One region of the Knoellia tibetensis genome, then DNA from elsewhere that is predicted to be linked to it. Evidence: predicted binding sites of a transcription regulator. Region 1 holds the regulator's gene; the other holds the start of a gene.
The links. Region 1 encodes HspR, which represses chaperone genes until heat shock. Its sites were predicted from a motif close to AAGTTGAGTCNNNNNGACTCAACTT; they were not measured.

Region 1 (4,360 bases):
ACGCCGCGGCGGCCGAGCAGGGCGAGTCCGGTGACGTGCCCGGTGGCGAGGCCTCCGATGGCGCCGAGCAGGCCGGCGCCCAGGCCAACGACGACAGCGACGTGGTCGACGCCGAGGTCGTCGAGGACGACGAGGAGAAGAAGTGACCGACCCCCGTATGCCGGGTGAGGACGAGGTCGTCGACGCCGAGCTCGTTGACGAGACAGTCGACGAGTCCTCCGACGACGCGATCAACACCGAGTCCGCCAACGACGGTGAGGAGGTGGCCCCGGCCGGCGACGCCGGGGCCACCGCCCCCGCGGGCGAGCGCGAGCCCGTCTACGGCGACAGCGGCGACCGCGGCGACAGTGGCCGGGGCGGCGAGCACCCCGACACGGCGCTCGCGGCCCAGCGGCTCGACGACCTCCAGCGGCTCAACGCGGAGTACGTCAACTACAAGCGCCGCGTCGACCGGGACCGCGCCGCGGTCCAGGAGCGCGCCGTGCGTGACGTCCTCGACTCGCTGCTTCCGGTCCTCGACGACATCCAGCTCGCTCGCGAGCACGGAGACCTCGCCGAGGGCCCGTTCGTGGCGATCGCCGACAAGCTCGAGTCGAGCCTGGGCAAGTTCGGTCTGACCCGCTTCGGCGCGGTCGGCGAGCCCTTCGACCCGATGCACCACGAGGCGCTCATGCACTCCGCCTGGGACGCCTCCAACGCCGAGCTCCCCACCGACGCGACGACGACCACCGTCGTCCAGGTGCTCCAGCCCGGCTACCGCACCGGCGACCAGGTCCTGCGTCCCGCGCGGGTCGCGGTCGCCGACCCCGAGTGACGCGGCCCGGCACCACGCCGGTTCGCACGCCGAACGCCCCTGTGGCGCAACGGCATACGATGTCCGAAAGGAGGCGCTGATGGCGAGCCAGGACTGGTTCGAGAAGGACTTCTACGCGATCCTCGGCGTCCCCAAGGACGCCGACTCCGGTGCGATCAAGAAGGCCTACCGCAAGCTCGCGCGCACCCACCACCCCGACAAGAATCCCGGGGACGCGGCTGCCGAGCAGAAGTTCAAGGACATCGGCGAGGCCCACGCCGTGCTGTCCGACCCCAAGCAGCGTGAGGAGTACGACGCGGTGCGCCAGATGGCGCGCGGCGGCGCGCGCTTCACTGCCGGCGGGCCGGGCGGCAACGGCGGCTTCGACGACATCTTCAGCCACTTCGGCGGCGGTGGGCAGCGCGTCCGGTTCGACACTGGTGGTGGCTCCTACGGCGGCTACCCCGGCGGCGGCGGGGAGGACATCAACGACCTCTTGTCGCAGATGTTCGGGGGTGCGGCCGGTGGCGGTGGTCGTCCACAACCCGGGTATGCCGGCTACGGCGCCCCCCGCGGTCCCCGCAAGGGCGCCGACGTCCAGGCCTCCACGACCCTCCCCTTCCGGGACGCGGTCGAGGGCTCGACGGTGACCCTGCGGACCGCCGAGGGGCGCACGATCACCGCGCGCATCCCCGCCGGGGTCAAGGACGGTCAGAAGATCCGGCTGCGCGGCAAAGGCCAGCCGGGCGAGCCGGGTGCGGCCGCCGGCGACCTCATGCTCACCGTCGCCGTCGAGAGGCACCCGGTCTTCGGGCGCGACGGCGACAACCTCACCGTCGACCTGCCGGTGACCTTCGCGGAGGCCACGCTGGGAGCGACCGTCGCCGTGCCGACGCTCGACGGCTCGAGCGTCAAGGTGCGCATCGCGCCGGGCACCCCGTCCGGACGCGTGCTGCGCGTCAAGGGCCGCGGGGTCGCGGGCAGGTCCGGGACCGGTGACCTGCTCGCGAAGGTGCAGGTCGTCGTGCCCGCCGAGCTCTCCGAGCGCGCCCGCGAGGCCGTCGAGGTGCTGCGGGCCGAGGCCGAGGGCACCGACCCGCGGGCCGACCTCGCAGAGCGGGCCAGGGCCTGACCATGGCAGCGCGCCAGGGCCAGCCGCGACCGGACGACGAGGCACCCGTCTTCGTCATCTCGGTCGCGGCCGAGCTCGCCGGCATGCACGCGCAGACCCTGCGCCAGTACGACCGGCTCGGGCTCGTCACCCCGTCGCGGACCCGCGGCGGCGGTCGCCGCTACTCCGCCCGCGACGTCGCGCAGCTCCGCGAGGTCCAGCGGCTCTCGCAGGAGGAGGGCGTGAGCCTGGCCGGCATCGCCCGCATCCTCGAGCTCGAGAACTCCGTGGCCGCCCTGCGCGCCCGCGTCGTCGAGCTGTCCCGCGAGGTCGAGCGTCTCGAAACAGCAGCCTCGGGCGGCCCGCGCGTCTTCTCGGTCGGCCCCGGCGGCGAGATCTTCGCCAGCCGTCTCGGCGAGCGACCTCGTCGCCGCCCCGGGTCCGGCTCGGCGTCGCAGGCGCTCGTCCTCTGGCGTCCCTGACCCGCCACCCCTCCGCCCACAACTCGCCAATTCCTCCCGTTCGGTACACACGCACTCCGTACCGAACGGGAGGAATTGGCGAGTTGTGTCCGCGTGCTCGCCGGCACGGCATACGCTTCGGCTCGTGACCGAGCACCTCCTCCTCTTCCCCGAGCGCGGCACCGCCGACGAGATCGCGACCGAGCTCGCCGAGGAGGGCTTCACCGAGGTGCGGGTGCTGCGCGTCGCGCACGCGGGGGAGGACGACGCCGAGGACGCGGAGTGGGCGGTCCACATCCGCGAGGAGATGGTCGAGGACCCGGCCGGCCCGGTCGAGAGCGGACTGCGAGAGCGCTTCTCGGCCCTCGCCGAGGAGCGGGGCGGCTGGTACGACCCGGAGCCGACGATCCCCTGACCGGAGCGACTCCCGGGGAGACGCCCGATTTGTCCACTTCTGCTTGTCCACCGGACAAGCCGCGCGTCCGGCTCGAGAACGTCGCGCTCCTGACAGCGTCTGGGTCTAGCATCCAAGCACCGAGGCCACTGAGGTCCGCGGTGGCGATTCGACGAGGAGACGACGTGGCCGATCCGGCACCCATCCTTGAGATGACGGGCATCACCAAGACATTCCCCGGTGTCAAGGCTCTGTCCGACGTCAACCTGACGGTCCGTCGTGGTGACGTCCACGCGATCTGCGGCGAGAACGGCGCCGGCAAGTCGACCCTCATGAAGGTCCTGTCGGGCGTCCACCCGCACGGCTCCTACGAGGGCACGATCCGCTACAACGGCGCCGACGTGACCTTCAACAACATCCGCGACTCCGAGCACGCGGGCATCGTCATCATCCACCAGGAGCTGGCGCTCATCCCCGAGCTCTCCATTGCCGAGAACATCTTCCTCGGCAACGAGGAGACCAAGCGGGGCGCCATCGACTGGGTCAAGACCAACAACCGCGCCCGCGACCTCCTCGCGCGCGTCGGCCTGGCCGAGGACCCCGAGACCCCGATCAAGAACATCGGCGTCGGCAAGCAGCAGCTCGTCGAGATCGCCAAGGCCCTCGCCAAGGACGTGCAGCTGCTCATCCTCGACGAGCCGACGGCGGCCCTCAACGAGGAGGACTCGCGCCACCTGCTCGACCTCATCCGCGGCCTCCAGGCCAAGGGCATCACGTCGATCATGATCAGCCACAAGCTCAACGAGATCGAGGCCATCGCCAACGCGATCACGATCATCCGCGACGGCCAGACGGTCGAGACGCTCGACGTGCGCGCGGGCGCCGTCGACGAGGACCGCATCATCCGCGGCATGGTCGGACGCTCTCTCGAGTCGCGCTTCCCGGACCACACCCCCGAGATCGGCGAGGTGATGTTCGAGGTCAAGGGCTGGACCGTCGCCCACCCGCAGGTGCCCGAGCGGCTCGTCGCCAAGCAGTCCGAGTTCTTCGTCCGCCGCGGCGAGATCGTCGGGTTCGCCGGCCTCATGGGTTCGGGCCGCACCGAGCTCATGCGCTCGATCTTCGGCCACTCCTACGGCACGTGGCTCGGCGGCGAGATGACCCTCAACGGCAAGAAGGTCGACCTGCGCAGTGTGCCGGCGGCCATCGACGCGGGCATCGGCTACGTGACCGAGGACCGCAAGTCGCTTGGCCTCAACCTCCTCGACGACATCAAGACGACGACGGTCTCGGCCAAGCTCAAGAAGATCGCGCACAACCTCGTCATTGACCGGCGCGCCGAGCACTCGGCCGCGGACGACTACCGCAAGCAGCTGCGCACCAAGACCCCGTCGGTCGACTACGGCGTGGCCAAGCTCTCGGGTGGCAACCAGCAGAAGGTCGTGCTGAGCAAGTGGCTCTTCACCGACCCCGACCTGCTCATCCTCGATGAGCCCACCCGCGGCATCGACGTCGGCGCCAAGTACGAGATCTACGGGATCATCCAGCGCCTCGCGAGCCAGGGCAAGGGCGTCATCGTCGTCAGCTCCGAGCTCCCCGAG
Region 2 (4,360 bases), 940 kb from region 1:
CAGCGGTCTCGCCACCGCCGTCGGGCTGCTGGTCGCGCCCGCTGCCTCGTCCCTGTCCACCCCCGACCCGGCGGCCGCCCGCGGGCTCGCCGCCCTCGTCACGCAGCCGCCCCGGCTCGCGAGCGCCGCACTCCCGGCGGACTTTCCTCGCCGCTTCGGCTACGAGCCGGCCGTCACCGACGGGCTGCTCGGCGACCCGTCCGGCGACTGCTCCTCCCCCGTGCCGCTGCCGCCGGAGTTCACGGCGGCCTGCCGCCAGCACGACCTGGGATACGACCTGCTCCGGTATGCCGGCCGGTCCGGTCACGCCCTGCCTCCCGTCGCGCGCCGGGCCGTCGACGACCGGCTCCGGACCGAGCTCGCCGCGTCGTGCTCGGTGCGTCAGGACGCGGTCGGGCTGGCGACCTGTCGGGCCTGGGCGGAGATCGCCCACGGCTTCGTGCGCCTCAACTCGGTCCGCCAGGGCGACGTCGCGCCCGAGGCGGAGTCGCCGCTCACCGTGGCGCCGGCGGTCGCAGCCGGAGTCGCCCTCGCCGGCGGCGTCGGGCTCGCCACTGGACGCCGGACCGCCGGGCGCGCTCCTCGCCGCACCTCGGGTGGTGCCCGGTGAACCGCCTCCCCCGCGCGTCGACGGCACTCGCCGTGCCGGTGGCCCTCGGCGCCGCGACCTTCCCGTCACTCCTGCCCGCGCAGCCCGTCGCCGTCGGCGTGCTCCTCGTGCTCTCGCTGCTCGTCGTCCTGCCCCTCGTCCGGCGGGTGGCCGGACCCGTGCCGCGCCTCACCGGCCGCGCGCGGCAGGCGGCTGTCGCGCTGGGAGGTGCGCTCACGGCATACGTCGGGCTCCTCGCGGTGACGACGCAGGACACGATGCGCGCCCGGATCGGCATGGCGCCGCTGTCGACGACCGACGGTCTCACCGCCCTCGGGACGGCGGCCCTCCTCGTCGGTGCCGGTCTCGGGGTGCGAGCCGCGTGGCGACGGCGCACCCGGTGGTCCCGTCGCGGTGCGGCGATCGTGACCGGGCTCGCCGTCTCGACGTTCGCGCCGGCGAGCGCGCAGGCGGCGGCACCCGTGAGCGACCAGGTGCTCCTGGCACCCTCGGGCGTCGGTGCCGTCAGGGCGTATGCCGGCCTCGACGACTCGGCGGACGACGCGGCTCGCGCACGGATCGCCGTCGACCGGCTCCGGGCTGCAGGTGGCCTCGACCGCGACCACCTCGTCGTCGCGATCCCGACCGGGTCCGGCTGGGTCAACCCCGAGTTCGTCGCCGGGCTCGAACGACGCTTCGGCGCCGACGTGGCGACGGTGTCGATGCAGTACGACACGCGGCCGAGCTGGATGGCCTTCCTCCTCGACCGGGAGGGGGCGGTCGCCGGGGCCCGCGCGCTGCTCGACGAGGTGACGGCCGCGGTCGACGCCCTGCCGGAGGCAGGACGGCCGCAGCTCCACGTCGTCGGCGAGAGCCTCGGCGCGACCGCGGGACAGGCCGCGCTCCTCGCGGCGGACGCGTCGCACCTGCGCGAGACCGTGTGCTCGACCTTCTGGCTCGGGACGCCGGGCGGCGGACGCACCGGGCTGCCGCGCGAGACCGTCGCGGCGAACGTCGACGACCCCATCGTCCACGCGCGGCCGGCGCTGGTCCTCATCCCCTCGGACACCGACCGGCCGTGGCTGCCGGTGGTCTCCGGGGTGCACGCCGCAGCCGATGTCGTCGCCTCCCTCGCCGTGCCCGCCGGGGCCGGCCACCGCTACGGCGACGACCAGCCGACGCGCCTCCGGACGTGCTGAGGGCGCCACGGCCCGAGGTCACTTGACGGAACTCCGGAGTCGGGGTTACAACAGGAAACGAGCACGAAGTTGAGCGGCTCTCACTCAAGAAAGGCCACCGCCGAGGTCCGGCAGGACCTCCCGTTCATCGAAGGAGCACGACCCATGAGCACCACCGCCCACGACCCGTTCCGGACCCTCGACCGCCTCTTCGGCGAGACCCTGCGCGGGAGCGCCTCGGGCAACGCCGGCGCGGTCATGCCGATGGACCTCTACCGGTCCGGCGAGACGTTCGTCGCGCACATCGACCTGCCCGGTGTCGACCCGGAGAGCATCGACATCGACGTCGAGGACCGCACCCTCACCGTGCGCGCCCAGCGCAACGCACCCGAGGCCGACGACGCCCAGTGGCTGTCGCGCGAGCGCCCGAGCGGCACCTTCGCCCGCCAGCTCTCCCTGGGCCGCGGGCTCGCCCTCGACCGGATCGAGGCCGACTACCGCGACGGCGTCCTCAGCCTCACCATCCCCGTCGCCGAGGAGGCGAAGCCACGCCGGATCAGCGTCTCCCACGGCGGCTCGGGCGGAGGCTCGCAGCGCCGCATCGAGTCCCGCGACGGCGGGGGCGGACAGTCGCAGGCCGGCTCGGACGAGTCGCCCCAGGCGGCCTCTGCCTGAGTCCGACCGCGCCGGACGGCACGCAGTCGGCCCGGCCCCCGTGGAGGCCCGACGGCAGGAGCCGTCGGGCCTCCGACGTATCGTCGTGGCCATGCGCATCGATGTCTGGTTCGACCTCGTCTGCCCGTTCTGCCACGTGGGACGGCGCCGGCTCGAGCTCGCCGTGGAGCAGTTCCTCGCGGCCGCCGAGCCGGGTGAGCCGCGCGACGTCGAGGTCGTCTGGCACAGCTACCAGCTCGACCGCAACGCCCCTGCCGTCGTCGAGGGGTCCAACGTCGACCGCATCGCCGCGAAGTACGGCCGCTCCCGCGAGGAGATGGTGGCCCAGCACGAGTCCATGGCCGCCGACGCCGCGGAGATCGGCCTCGACTTCCAGTGGGACAAGGTGGTCGGGGGCAGCTCCTTCGACGCCCACCGCGTGCTCCACCTCGCACGCGCCCGCGGCCTCGAGGTGCCGGTGACCGAGCGCGTCATGCGTGGGTGGTACTCCGAGGGCGCCGCGCTCGGCGACACCGACACCCTCGTCCGCCTCGCCGTCGAGGGCGGGCTCGGCGAGAAGGACGTGCGCGAGGTGCTCGGCTCCGACGCCTTCGGCTACGACGTGCGCGCCGACGAGGCCACCGCCAACCAGATCGGCATCACGGCCGTCCCGACCTACGTCCTCGACCAGAAGTTCGCCGTCACCGGCGCCCAGCCCGTCGACGGACTGCTCCGCGCTCTCGAGCTCGTCTGGGAGGACCGGCACAACGCGCCCGAGGCCCGCGGCGGCTGCGGCGGGTGCGAGGGCGGCTGCGCCTGCGGCGCCTGACCCCAACTGCTTGCGATCCGGGCCCACCCCGGGAACGCGAAGACACCCCGCGTACCTGGAAGAGCTCACCTGCCCTTGCTGCATTCCTGCCCTGGGGGAGTTCAGTGAGGTACCACCACGCGGGGTGCCGGGCTCGAGTCTAACCCGCCGCCCGCGGCCGACTCCAACTCGCCCGTCAGCCGAGGTGCACGTATGCCGGGTGGCGCGGGACCGCGCCCGTCTCACCCAGGACTGTGGCCAGGTGCACGGCACCGTCGAGCGCACCACCCACGGCCGCAGTGAGCGCGAACCCGGCGGCCACCACCGCTGCCTCGAGTGCCGCCCGGACCGGCTCGGCCGCGAGCAGCCCACCGGTCGCGACGAGGACCGGCGACTCGATGCCGGCGGCCGCCGAGAGCAGCGACTCGGCGAGGGACTCGCCCGCCGTGCGGCAGATCGCCGCGGCGACGGGGTCGTCGGCCGAGGCAGCCTCGGCGACGTGCGGGCCGAAGGACGCGAGCACCGCGGGCGCGTCGGGCCGGGTCATGAGCCGCCGGGGCCAGTGCGAGGTCGCCCCGAACGCCGACTCCCCCGCGACGAGCAGCCGTTCGGACCCTCCGGGGAGCCCGTCGTGGAAACGCAGCCCGGCACGCAGCCCTTCGAGCCCGACCCAGGCCGCGGACCCGCGGTCCCCGAGGACGTGGCCCCAGCCGTCGACGAGCCGCCACACGGACGTGTCGGCGGACCCGAAGTCCGACCCGAACGCCACCGCACCCGTCCCCGCCGCGACGACGGCGCCGGGGCGCACCCCGCCGAGGGCGCCGACAAGCGAGGCGACGGCGTCGCTGACGACCGCCGTGCGCTGCGCTCGCAGCGTCGTCGACACGACCCGCACGACCTCGCGCGGGTCCGAGAGGTAGAGCAGCCCGCGCTGCGACCAGCACACGGCGGTCACGTCCTCGACGCCCTGCTCGGTCAACACGGCTGCGGCGTCGGCCGCGAGGGCCCCGACGTCGACGCCCTCGGAGCCGATCCGCACCCCGGGTGCGGTGAGGACGGGACCGGGCTCGCCGGCATACGCGCACTGCAGGCGAAGGCCCGACCCACCCACGTCCACGCCGACGACGGCGG

Region 2: the regulator HspR is predicted to act here: its motif matches at 1,855-1,879, upstream of ACOJV7_RS05365 (Hsp20/alpha crystallin family protein).

What each region holds. Positions count from the first base shown of each region.
Region 1 is NZ_JBMBWF010000001.1:2,054,694-2,059,053, forward strand. Features, by position in the region: gene dnaK (molecular chaperone DnaK) at 1-146, shown strand, start outside; gene grpE (nucleotide exchange factor GrpE) at 143-814, shown strand; gene ACOJV7_RS09500 (DnaJ C-terminal domain-containing protein) at 894-1,925, shown strand; gene ACOJV7_RS09505 (heat shock protein transcriptional repressor HspR) at 1,928-2,386, shown strand; gene ACOJV7_RS09510 (hypothetical protein) at 2,511-2,780, shown strand; gene mmsA (multiple monosaccharide ABC transporter ATP-binding protein) at 2,972-4,360, shown strand, end outside.
Region 2 is NZ_JBMBWF010000001.1:1,112,942-1,117,301, forward strand. Features, by position in the region: gene ACOJV7_RS05355 (hypothetical protein) at 1-610, shown strand, start outside; gene ACOJV7_RS05360 (alpha/beta-hydrolase family protein) at 607-1,788, shown strand; gene ACOJV7_RS05365 (Hsp20/alpha crystallin family protein) at 1,933-2,442, shown strand; gene ACOJV7_RS05370 (DsbA family oxidoreductase) at 2,534-3,250, shown strand; RNA gene ffs (signal recognition particle sRNA small type) at 3,286-3,382, opposite strand; gene ACOJV7_RS05380 (BadF/BadG/BcrA/BcrD ATPase family protein) at 3,426-4,360, opposite strand, start outside.